Regions from separate parts of the Gordonia sp. NPDC057258 genome, predicted to be linked through region 2. Evidence: predicted binding sites of a transcription regulator. Region 2 holds the regulator's gene; each other region holds the start of a gene.
The links. Region 2 encodes LexA, which represses DNA repair genes until DNA is damaged. Its sites were predicted from a motif close to CGAACANNTGTTCG; they were not measured.

Region 1 (4,142 bases), on a different contig from region 2:
CCGATTCCAAGCGCTCGAACATTAATACACTGGACTTCACTGATATCTTATTGGGAGCAAAAGTCACGGAGGGCAGCGATATGACCGCCCGGATGCGGGAGTTTTCCATAATCCAACGCCGGGTTTCGGCTGAATTATTATTGTTCAATGCGCCATCATCGATGACCGTGCAAACCGTCCCGCCGGGAACCACCGACTTTAGCATGTGTTGCAGGAAGAGTAACTGTCCCCGCGTGGTCCGCACCGGATATTCAGCCAGCTGATCCGGAGGAAGGTCGGTTTCGCTGGTTCCGAATGGAGGATTGCTGATGATTAGGTCATACTCGGCCTTCTCGAGGGACCAGACCGTATTGTTCGTATCCAGGCTGTTGGCACATATGATATTGGTGTGACCATCTCCGGATATGATCATGTTCATTTTTGCTGATGAAGCCACACCGGAGTTCGCATCTACGCCATAGAAGGTTTCTTCCATCACACGCTTTGTTAACTTGTCGGCGCTGGCCTTGGTCAGTCGCCGGTCTTTTCTTCGGCGGTCAATTTCTTCTAGGCTGTGTTTCATCAGAAACACTAGGAAGCCGCCGGTTCCACACGCCGGATCTAGGACCTTTATGGGCTCACCGGTAGCAACCGAATCGACGATCAATTGCTCGCCCACCATTACGAGCATCAGATCGACGAGTTGACGTGGCGTAAAGTACTGTCCTAACTTCTTGCCCTTGAGGGTTGCGCGGACGAAATACTCAAAAGCAGCTCCCTTGGTATCAAGTCCGCTGTCGGTGAAGGATACTTTCGATAGCTCTGTCACTAAGTAAGCGTAAGTAGACGGCTTCTTGATATGCAGCTTATCTGTAATCACATCACCGTACTGCGCGCGGCACCGGCTGATCATCTCGTCAACCAAAGTCTTTACTTCATCTGCGTTCGCAGATGGTTTGTCCGCGAGCTCGTGAAAGCGCGTCGAGTAGGGGAGTTTGAAGCCGGGTGAAGTTACTGGATCGTCCTCCTTCTCTTCCAGCAATCTGAGGAACAGCAGCTTCGAGAAGTCGGCGAATGCGTTATCTTCGTCTTTTTCCAGCTGTCTAATCTTGCTGTGGCACCGAGCGAAAAGTGCATTCAACTGCTTGAGAGGAAGTCCTGGACGGAAGGGGAGCGACTTGTCGGTCAGGTTCAGGTCATTGCTCATCGGGTTCGTCCTCATGCGTTTGAGGACGGCCGTGAGGTTTGCCTTGTGGGGGATCATCGTCCGGCCGGCGCGTGAATCCGTTACGCGCATCTGCTCCCGAGTCTGGGTGTTGAGGATCTCCAGCTCCGCACCGTTCGTAAGGACTACGAAAGGCACGCTCAGGGTCGTGCCATAGTCAAGTGCCTGTTCGCGATCTCTCTTGAGCAACCGATGCGACTGGCGTTTCGCCTCGATCAGGAACTTCGGCTTCGTGCCCCCAGCTGTGACGGAGATGTCGACGAACTTGGGTGCCGATCCGTCCTCCGCGGTTGGCAACTCGAAGCTCAAGTCGTCCAGCTCGTAACCTCTCCGTTGGAGGTAGGGGAGCACCCGCTTGACGACGGTCTCCGTCTCGGAGATTCCAGGCGAAGGCATACGACCTCTCGTTTCGTTCGTGACTCGGGCGCACTCCTCAGGCAGTGTATGGCTTCGCTCGTGTGGTGTGTAATAAGCGCGCTGATGTGGTCTCGGACGCGGCCCCTGTGCGGCCCCGAATCGTCCGAACGAACCACGAAAGCCCCAGTCAAAACACTCTGACCAGGGCTTTTGGTGGAGCCGATGACGGGAATCGAACCCGCGTATTCAGCTTGGGAAGCTGATGTTCTGCCATTGAACTACATCGGCGTGCGAGTGCTGGACTCGCGAACGACAGCCTAGCAAACCCGTGGCCGGGCCGGTCGTCGGCACGCGCAGATGTCGCGGATCGTGGCGTCAGACGCAACGAAGTGCGACATCTGGGCGGCGATGGGACGGATTGACCCGACGCGATTCGGTTGCGACGCAGAATAATTCGCCAGAAGGGTTGCGCGCCGGGCGGCCGGCCGGTAGTCTCGAACGTAGTTTCGAGTTGAGCCATGATGACGGGGGATGAAATCATGGCTTCTACCGAGCCATCTGCACCACAACCACTTCTTCTCGACCAGTACGCGCGCCTACGTGCGCTGCTGGACGAGATCGCCGAGACGCAGTCCACGGACTGCTCCGACACCGATCTCCTACAGGTGGCGATCGAGCACGAGCGTGCCGAACGACGGATGCTGTCGCTGTTCACCGACCACATCGTCGACATCGACGAGCGGTCGGCGTACCGGAAGATGGGGTGCCAGACCGTCTCCAACTTCCTGTGCCACGCGCTGAACCGGCGCGGCGAGGCGACCCGCCTGATGAACCGGGTCTGGGCCTTGGGCAGGTTCCCGGACATGCAGGGGGTGCCGCTCGAACCGCGCTTCCCCGAGACCGCCAAAGGTGTTGCCGACGGCGAGATCTCGGGACGCCACGTCGACGTCGTCATCGAGGTGATGCGCAAGATCCCCGCCGACGTGGACCCTGCCGACCGGGAAGCCGCCGAGGCGACGCTCGCGCACTACGCACGCGAGTACGACCCGTCGTCGCTCCGTGACCTCGGCGCCCGCATCCTGGCCCACCTCGACCCCGACGGAACCATCTCCGACGATCGCGACCGCGCCCGTAACCGCGGACTCAAACTCGGGCCGCAAGACGCCCAACTGATGTCCCGCCTGACCGCAACGCTCGACCCCGTGACGCGCGCCATGTTCGACGTCGTCCTGTCGGTGTGGGCCGCTCCCGGGATGAACAATCCCGCCGATCCCGAGTCGCCCACCGGCAACCCCGCCGCCGCGGACCCCGACGCGCTGGCCGCCGCTGCCGGACGCGACGAGCGCACGGCCGAGAAGCGGAACCACGACGCGTTGCGCGCCATGCTGCGCTTCGTGCTCGACGCCGGCGCGCTCGGGGGTTCGCATAACGGACTGCCGCCACACCTCGTCGTCTCCATCACCGAATCGGCGCTGCGCGACGCGGCCGGCGACCCGGCACGGACCGCGACGGGAACCCTCCTACCCATCAAGGACGCCATCAGCCTCGCCGCCGACGCGCAGCATCATCTCGCGGTGTTCCGGGACCACTCCAGCGAGGTGCTCTACCTCGGGCGGTCCAGGCGATTGGCCTCGCGCGCACAACGAATCGCCGCGGTCGCCCGCGACGGCGGCTGCACCTTCCCGGGATGCACGCGGCCGTCGTTCGACTGCGAGATCCACCACGTCGCCGAGTGGGACGCCCACGGCGGTTCCACCGACCTCGACACCCTCGCGACCGCCTGCCCACCACACAACCGGGTGGTCGGCACCGGCGTGGATCAGTGGGCCACCACCATCGCCACCGATGGGGTCGACGCCGGCCGCGCCGTCTGGCACCCGCCCCGCTCGCACCCGTCGTCGACGCCGCGGATCAACCATGTGCATCGCACCGACGCGATCCTCGACCGCATGCGCGCTGATGTCCGGCGGCGCAGAACAGCGGTGCCGGAGAGCGGAGGGTCGGCGCCGACCGACACCGGCGCAGATCCTCCCTGACCATTCGATAACCTCGACACCGTGCTGCTCTCCGACCGCGACATCCGCGCCGAGATCGCTGACGGGCGCCTCGCCATCGATCCGTTCGATCCCGCCCTCGTCCAGCCCTCCAGCGTCGACGTCCGGCTCGACGGCCTGTTCCGGGTGTTCAACAACACCCGCTACACCCACATCGACCCCGCACAACGCCAAGACGAACTCACCTCGCTGGTCGAACCGGCCGACGGCGAGCCCTTTGTGCTGCATCCGGGCGAGTTCGTGCTGGGGTCCACCCTCGAGGTGTGCTCGCTGCCCGACGACCTCGCCGGCCGACTTGAAGGCAAGTCGTCACTCGGCCGGCTCGGCCTCCTCACGCATTCGACGGCGGGCTTCATCGACCCCGGTTTCTCCGGCCACATCACCCTCGAGTTGTCGAACGTCGCGAACCTTCCGATCACCCTCTGGCCCGGCATGAAGATCGGGCAGCTGTGCCTCATCCGCCTCAGCAGCCCGGCCGAGGAGCCATACGGCAGCGCGTCGGTCGGATCGAAATACCAGGGACAACG
Region 2 (4,142 bases):
TATCTCGACGGCGCGCAAGCACGTCTGGAGGCACTACCCGCGTCCGCAGCACGCGACCAGGCCGGGGTGGCCGCCGTCGATCGCGTCGTCGAACGGTGGGCCCAACGCCTCGAACAGGTACCCGAGCACCGGCGGGCGGTGGTCGACGACGAAGCGCAGTGGCTCGTCGAGGAGTTGCGCGTGGGGCTGTTCGCCCAGCGTCTCGGCACCGCGTTCCCGGTGTCGGAGAAACGGGTCCTACGAGCTCTGGACCGACTCGGCTGACACGGGTTCGGCGAGCGCGCTCCCGGATCCCGATGCCGCCTTCAGGTCGTCGATCTCGCGCTGGAAGTCCTCCACCGAGTCGAACGACCGGTACACCGAGGCGAAGCGCAGATACGCCACCTCGTCGAGATCGCGGAGCGGGCCCAGGATGGCGAGTCCGACCTCGTTGCTGGGGATCTCGGCCGATCCACTGGCGCGCACCGTGTCCTCGACCTGCTGGGCGAGCTGCGCGAGCGCGTCCTCGGCGACGTGGCGGCCCTGACAGGCTCGCCGCACGCCACGCATGACCTTCTCCCGGCTGAACGGCTCGGTCACGCCGTTGCGTTTGACCACCGCGAGCACGGCGCTCTCCACGGTCGAGAACCGGCGACCGCACTCCACACAGGAGCGACGGCGGCGGATGGCCTGCCCTTCATCTGCGACACGCGAGTCGATGACCTTGGTGTCGTCGTTCTTGCAGAAGGGGCAGCGCATCGTGTCCTCACGCAGGTCGCGGGACGCTGGAACGCACCCGAAGCGTGCGCCCCGCCGCTTGTCGGCCGGCCCCTGTGACATCGAGGATACCGCCCGGCCTCAGCGGTACCGGGGGGTGAGCAGGGGCTGGCCCACCTGCAGCGCGCTCGACCCCAGATCGTTCATCGCGACGATCTCGTCGATCACGACCTCGCGCGGCATCTCGGGTGCCACCCGGCCGGCGATCGAGCTGAGCGAGTCCCCCGAGCGCACATGGACGACCTCGGAACTCACGGCGGACGGTGTCAGCGAGTCCGAGTAATTCTGGCCGACGACACCGAACACCCACACGACGAACGCCAGCCCGACACCGGCGAGGAGCGCGACCGCGGTGCGGCGGCGGCGACGGAACACCGCCGCGTCGGGCCCGACCGGGCCACGTCCCCGGACCCCGACCGGAGAGCCACAGTGGGTACCGCCCACCCGCGGGGTCACCGGCGATGCCCCCCGCGGCCGGGTGCCGGCCGGCCGGTTGTCGACCGGTCGGCCGCCGTCGGACAGCGGGGCGCGGGTCCGGACGCGATCGGCGCGGTCGGTGCGCGGCCGGACGGCGTCGGGACGGTCGGTGCGGACGGGAGCGACGAGAGTGGCGGTGCGCATGGTGCCCTCCGGTGTTCGGGTGTCTGGGATCGTGCGGGTGTGGTGTTCGGTGTTCGAACATCGATCAGATGTTCGATGCACTGATGTTCGAATTTGTAGCACGACGTCCCGACAAAGTCTCGCGACACATCGAACAAATGTTTGAGGTGCCGGTCGCACTCCGCTAGGCTCGGACCCGGCGCAAGCCATCTACCAGCACGTTCCGAAGACGAGAGGAACCGAACATGAGTGACACCGGCGATAGGCGCGGCCGAGCGCGGGGCGCCGACGACGAGGCCCCGTTCGACGCCGCCGCCGCCGAGGCCTCACTCACCCCGCGACAGGCCGGGGTCCTGGAGGTGATCCGCCGCTCGGTGCGCGAGCGCGGTTATCCGCCGAGCATCCGGGAGATCGGCGACGAGGTCGGCCTGGCCTCGACGTCATCGGTGGCCCATCAGTTGCGGACGCTGGAACGCAAGGGGCTGCTCAAGCGCGACGCGAACCGTCCCCGTGCGGTCAACATCGCCCCGAGTGACACCCCGTCGCCGGACACCCCGACGGCCGGCCAGCTTCCCGAGCCGACCTTCGTGCCGGTTCTCGGCCGTATCGCGGCCGGCGGTCCGATCCTGGCCGAGGAGGCCGTCGAGGACGTCTTCCCACTGCCCCGTGAGCTCGTCGGCGAGGGATCGCTCTTCCTGTTGCGCGTCGTCGGCGAGTCGATGATCGACGCCGCGATCTGCGACGGCGACTGGGTCGTGGTCCGGCAGCAGAACGTCGCCGACAACGGCGACATCGTCGCGGCCATGATCGACGGCGAGGCCACCGTGAAGACCTTCAAGCGTCAGGGCCCGAACGTCTGGCTCATGCCGCACAACGAACTGTTCGATCCGATCCCGGGCAACGATGCCGTCATCCTCGGCAAGGTCGTCACCGTGATGCGGCGAGTCTGACCTCTCCACCGACCGAACCGTCGAGCACCGCCGCGGCCGCCTCGCGCGCCGCGGCGGGATCCGAGGTGGACAGGGCAGCCTCGGCGGCGGCCCGGCAGTCCGGTGCGGACACCTCGCCGAGCCGGGCCCCCACGGCCGCCGCAGCAGCCGGCGCGCTGGACAGCGAGGTGACCCCGAGACCGACGAGCACGCAGGCGAGGTTCGGATCGGCGGCGGCCTCGCCGCACACCCCGACCGGCTTTCCCTGACGTGCACCCGCTGCCGCGACACCCGCGATGAGGCTCAACACGGCCGGTTGCCACGGGTCGGTCAGTCCGGCGAGATCGGCCGACATCCGGTCGGCCGCCATCGTGTACTGGGTCAGATCGTTGGTGCCGATGGACACGAAGTCCACCTCGGCGAGGACGGCTTCGGCCAGGATCGCCGCCGCGGGCACCTCGATCATCACCCCGGCGACCAGACCACGGCCGCGGACCTCGGCGGCGAAGGTGCGCGCCTCCGCCGGCGAGGCGATCATCGGCGCCATGACCCACGGCGCGACGGCCGACCCCGACGCGGCCTGCGCGATCGCGTCGAGCTGATGCGCGCGGATCTCGGGGTGCGCCAGCGCGATCCGATCGCCCCGCACGCCGAGCGCTGGGTTCGATTCGTCGGGATGGGTCACGAACCGGAGCGGTTTGTCGGACCCGGCGTCGAGGGTGCGGATGACCACCTTCTGCCCGTCGAACGCATCGAGCACCTCCCGGTAGATCGCGGCCTGCTCGTCCACCGACGGTTCGTCGGCACGCTCGAGGAACGCGAGTTCGGTGCGGAAGAGCCCGACGCCCTCGACGGGGTACCCGGCCGCGGCGCGTGCCGACGATCCGTCGGCGACGTTGGCGAGCACCGCCACGGCCACCCCGTCGGCGGTCTGCCCCGGACCGGTCCAGCCGGCGACGAGTGCGGCATGCCGCCGATCCTCGTCGACGCGAGCCCGGGCCGCCTCCGCATCGGGCTCCACCTCGATCCGCCCGGTGCTGCCGTCGACGAGAACGGTTGTGCCGGGCTCGATCTCGTCCAGGTCGGCCACCGCCACCACGCACGGGATCCCCAGCTGGCGCGCGATGATCGCGGTGTGGCTGGTCGGTCCGCCGAGGCGGGTGACGAGGGCGATGGTGCTCGTGGGGTCGAGGCCCGCGGTGTCGGCGGGCGCGAGGTCGTCGGCGAGCAGGACCGACGGCACCTCCGGAGTGGGCACACCAGGTTCGGGTAGGCCGAGCAGTTCGGCGAGGACCCGGTCGCGCACGTCGTTGAGATCGGTGACCCGCTCGGCCATCAGTCCGCCGAGCTTGGTGAACACCGCCGCGAACTGTTCGGTGGCCGCGACGGCAGCGGCCTCGGCGGGGGCGCCCTTGCCGATGAGCGCGGTCGCGGCACCGATCCAGCCGCGGTCCTCGGCCAGGCCCGCCGTCGCGGCGAGCACCTCGGCCGTCACCCCGGTGTTCTGCGACGCGCGCGTGCGCAGCCGCGCGGCGACGGCGCCGGCCGCGGTGGCGAAGCGCGTGACCTCGTCGGCGCGCCGTTCCTCGGCGATCTCCACACCGACGCCGAGCTTCTCCGGCGAGTGGTCGGGTCGCTCGCCCGGCCACAGCGCGGGACCGTGGGCCAACCCGCCGACCACCGGGGTTCCCGTCAGGATCTGCGCCATCGTCTTGCCTCTCACTCGACTACCGATGTGACCACCGTTACAAAAAGTGCTTGACTTGTCAACACAAACAGGCGTAAACACAATTACTACAACATCCAATCCCACACGCCTCAACAAGCGGGTTGGTCGAAACCGGAGATCGGAGCGGT
Region 3 (4,142 bases), on a different contig from region 2:
CGATGAGACTGGTCAATTCCGTTGCGGCGGTGGTCGATGCGAAACCCGGCCTGGTAACCGCGCTCGACCTCCCGCTCGTGACGGGCCGGGGGCTCTGCGCGCAGAAGTAGCCGCACTCGGCGACGGCGGGCGATGTGATCCGCAAGCGCGAGTCATCGAGTGGCGAGTAACTCCATGAGGTGCGCTTCGACGAGGGACGGCCGGGGTGTGAGTGGTCCTGGGCGGGGTGGTCGGACGTCGATGACGTGGCTGGTTTTCAACCATGATCGGCGCGCGTCATGTGGGCGTGGCTCATCGCCGGACGTGGTGCGTCCGTGGATCTCTCGCCGAACCTGTTCCAGGTGGGCCTGCAACCGCTTGGGTATGTCGGGTCGGCGGTTGATGTGTTCGGGGTTGGGTGGTGCGCCGGGTTCGGCGTTGAGTCGCCAGGCGCAGCGGCCTTCGTCCGGTCCGTCGCGTACTACCCGGGTGGTGTATCGGCCGGGTTGGTCACCGACCATGCGGTTGTGTCGCGGGCAGGCGGGTGCGAGGTCGTCGATGTCGGTGAGACCGCCTTTTGCCCAGTCCTTCTGGGCGTGGTGGAGTTCGACGTGGGTGGCGGGTTGGTCGCAGCCGGGTGCCGAGCACACTTCCCCGTCGGGGCGGGCGAAGGAGACGAGGCGTTGTTCGCGGGTCGCGAGGCGTTTGCCGCGCCCGAAATGTAGGGGGACGGTGGTGGCGTCTTTGAAGATCGCCAACCACGGCTGGACCTCACCGGCCATCGCGATCAGGTCCCGGATGGGCAGCAGGGTTCCGGTGGCGGTGGTGGCGAGTCCGGCTTCGCGGATGAGGTCGTTGAGGTCGGTCTTGATGATCAGTTGCACGGGCAGGCCTCGGTGCGACGTGCCGAGTGTCCCGTCGGCGAAGCCCGCGGCCAGGGCGGCGTCGAGCGCATCATGATTCGTCTGGGCGAGAGTGCGACCGTCGCGGTCGACTGCCGCGGCCAGGGCGTCAGGGTCGGCGGCACCGGCCGGTCCGCTGGGCGAGTCGGGGTCGTCGGGGTTGTTGAGTCCGGGTTTGCCCCACACGGCGAACATCATCGACAACCGGGCGTGGAGTTCGGGAGTCAGCGTGCCCGAGATCTTCGCGGTGCCATCGGCGCGTTGCCGACCGATCCACAGGCCGCGGCGCCTCTTGCGTTCCGAATCGTCGGCCAGAGTGCCGTCAGGATCGAGATGAGCTAGCAACCGCGCACCGAGTTGAGTGATGTCAGCCGGGGTGTGGTCGGCGGCGATCTCGGCCATCTGCCGCTCAGCCGCGACCTTCACATCGTGGTCAGTTCCATGAGGGATCTGGTCGAGGACATCGAGGACGGCCTGCACATGCGCAGAGCCGACAGAACCTTGTGCGAAAGCCTCAGCGAGGCACGGATGTTCAGGTGGTAGGACCTCGCCGCCGAGGCTGGTGCGGTGGGCGGTGGCGTCCATCTGCTTGCGACGCCGCATCGGGTTCGAGACTCGTAGCCGGTGTGTCATGAATTGCATGAGGGTTCGGCACCCCGTCTTGCGGGGCAGGTCGCGGGCCTCGACCTGATCGATCTGCCGGTCTCCGGCGACGGTCAGACGCGCGATGGCGCGTTCGGTCTCCGCGGCCACCTCGGCCAGTTCGGCATCGGTACACGGCGACAAATCCACCGACTGCAGTTTGTCCAGGGTGCGATGCAGATCAGCCACCAACTCGACCACCCGGGGAGCCGGCACGGACGCGTCGTCGGTGTGTGTGATGCCGGACATGACGGTGACCTCCCCCCGAGAACCGTTGCAGCGAATGTACGTTCGAGTGTACACGAGTCCGGCGGGTCTAGCCACGAAAACAATTGCCCGGCAATATGAATCAGAGTCATTGCGTTGCGGGAACTTGTCGGTGGGCGCCGGTAGGATCTCGCGGGACGACGACCACGTTGTCTGGGTCGGGCGGCATCATCGCCACGACGGCAGGCCGCGCCTCGAGTTGAGCGCGCAGTTCCTGCCGTCTGTGTGACTACTCGACGCCGCCCGTCGACGCGGGGACCCTGATGCTGCAGTCGCAGCACGAATGTCGTTTCCAGCGGAGTTGCTCGGCCGCGACGATAGCATTCTGGGCGGCGAGTGCTCGACGATCAGCCCTGGCGCGCCTTGAATCTGGGGTTGCCCTTGTTGATCACGTAGATGCGCCCCTTGCGCTTGACCACTTGTGAACCGGGTTGGTTCTTCAACGACCGGATGGATGCACGGACCTTCAACGGAGCCTCCTTAATGGAAATTGTTTCCATTAAAGCAGGTCCGTCGACGAGCGCCGAGGCGGGTGTCAGACCTCCCAGGTGTGCACCGGCTCGCCCTCGTGCATCTGGGTCACGTAGTCGCGGAGCATCCCGTGCAGCGCCTGTGTCCGGCTCTCGCCCGCGCGTTCGCGGGCCGCGACCGCCTGGCGTTGCCAGACCGATCCCGTCTGGCGGGAGATGCAGCGGCCCTCGATGACCGACAGGTAGCGCTTGCGGGCCTTGTTGGAGACGCCGAACCGCTGCAAACCGTCCTCGGCGAGCACGAGCAGCCGGCGCAGGACGAGTTCGTCGGGTCGCACCCAGCCGACGTCGGGCCAGTAGAGCTGCGACTCCATGCCGGTGCGGGCGCCGGACTGCAGGTTCTCGGCGGCGGCGTTGAACGACATCCGCGACCACAGCGGCCGGTCGGATTCGACGAGGCCCCGGACGACGCCGTAGTAGAACGCGGCGTTGGCCATCGTGTCGACGACCGTGGGACCGGCGGGCAGCACGCGGTTCTCGACGCGCAGGTGGGCCTGTCCCTCGTGGATGTCGTAGACCGGACGGTTCCAGCGGTAGACGGTCCCGTTGTGCAGACGCAGTTCGTCGAGGGTGGGGATGCGTCCGTCGTCGAGCTCGGCGAGCGGGTCGGTGTCGGTGCAGACGGGGAGGAGTGCGGGGAAATAGCGCGTGTTCTCCTCGAAGAGGTCGAAGATCGTGTTGATCCACCGCTCTCCGAACCACACTCGCGGCCGGACACCCTGGTTCTTCAGCTCCAGCGGCCGGGTGTCGGTGGCCTGTTCGAAGACCGGGATGCGGCTCTCGTGCCACAACGCGGTCTCGGCGAGGAAGGGCGAGTTCCCGGCCAGGGCGACCTGCACCCCGGCGATGGCCTGTGCCGCATTCCAGTGCGAGGCGAAGTCTTCCGGCGCCACCCGCAGGTGCAGCTGTAGTGAGGTGCAGGCCGCTTCGGGCAGGATCGAATCGGTCGAGGTGCGCAGGTGCTCGGTGTGGTGTCCATCGGTCAGCGGGACACCGGTGATGTCGATCTCGAGATCCTCGCCGCGGGCGGCGAAGATCTGCTCGTTCAGCAGGTCGTAGCGCGGGTTCGCCGAGATCCAGTGATGCGCGAAGTGTTCGGACTTCAGTGTCGGCAACATGCCGATCATGACCAGGTGGCTCGACGTCTGTGCGGCCCGCTGCTCGGCCCGGTTGAGCGACGTCCGCAGCGCCTGCTCGAGCGAGATCGTGTCGTCGGTCGTGAACGGTCGCGGCGAGACGTTGATCTCGATGTTGAACTGGCCGAGTTCGGTCTGATAGTCCGGATCGGCGATCGCCTCGAGGACGGCGGCGTTCGCCATCGCGGGCTGCATGGACTCGTCGACGAGGTTCAGTTCGACCTCCATGCCGAGCAACGGCTTCGGCGGACGGCCCTGATCGGTGAACAGCCCGTCGGCGAGCATCCGCGCGATCGCTTCCGTGCCGCGACCCACCTGACGCCGGAAACGAACCCGGTCCTCGCCGGTGAACTGCTGTTTGGACACCTCGGCTCCCATGCGGTCAATACTGCCCGATCCGCATCGGCGCGAACCCTCTTGCGAAGATGGCCGGGTGCCACCACGCAGGCGAGTGGACCCCGCCGAGGTCCGGGCCGCGGTGCTGGCCGTCTCGGACTGGCTCGTCGACCCGACCGTGCCGACCCCGGGACGCGCCGCCCTCGCCGACGCCGTCCGTCGATCGGCCCGGACACTCGAGCAGCTCGCCCCCGGGAACTCGGTCGAGGTCCGGGTGCCCCCGTTCGTCGCGGTCCAGTGCATCGAAGGTCCCCGTCACACCCGCGGAACGCCGCCGAACGTCGTCGAGA

Region 1: a site for LexA is predicted at 2,057-2,070, ahead of ACFUEJ_RS08030 (DUF222 domain-containing protein). Genes of this name have one in related genera too.
Region 3: a site for LexA is predicted at 1,804-1,817, ahead of ACFUEJ_RS02420 (DUF222 domain-containing protein). Genes of this name have one in related genera too.

What each region holds. Positions count from the first base shown of each region.
Region 1 covers NZ_JBHUXZ010000008.1:6,319-10,460, forward strand. Annotated here, with positions in the region: gene ACFUEJ_RS08020 (N-6 DNA methylase) at 1-1,600, opposite strand, end outside; tRNA gene ACFUEJ_RS08025 (tRNA-Gly) at 1,776-1,849, opposite strand; gene ACFUEJ_RS08030 (DUF222 domain-containing protein) at 2,101-3,597, shown strand; gene dcd (dCTP deaminase) at 3,619-4,142, shown strand, end outside.
Region 2 covers NZ_JBHUXZ010000007.1:119,632-123,773, forward strand. Annotated here, with positions in the region: gene hrpA (ATP-dependent RNA helicase HrpA) at 1-264, shown strand, start outside; gene nrdR (transcriptional regulator NrdR) at 238-738, opposite strand; gene ACFUEJ_RS07745 (LysM peptidoglycan-binding domain-containing protein) at 838-1,377, opposite strand; gene lexA (transcriptional repressor LexA) at 1,602-2,306, shown strand; gene ACFUEJ_RS07755 (phosphoenolpyruvate--protein phosphotransferase) at 2,284-3,993, opposite strand.
Region 3 covers NZ_JBHUXZ010000002.1:59,945-64,086, forward strand. Annotated here, with positions in the region: gene ACFUEJ_RS02415 (diacylglycerol kinase) at 1-110, shown strand, start outside; gene ACFUEJ_RS02420 (DUF222 domain-containing protein) at 153-1,772, opposite strand; gene ykgO (type B 50S ribosomal protein L36) at 2,138-2,260, opposite strand; gene ACFUEJ_RS02430 (glutamate--cysteine ligase) at 2,326-3,834, opposite strand; gene ACFUEJ_RS02435 (sterol carrier family protein) at 3,890-4,142, shown strand, end outside.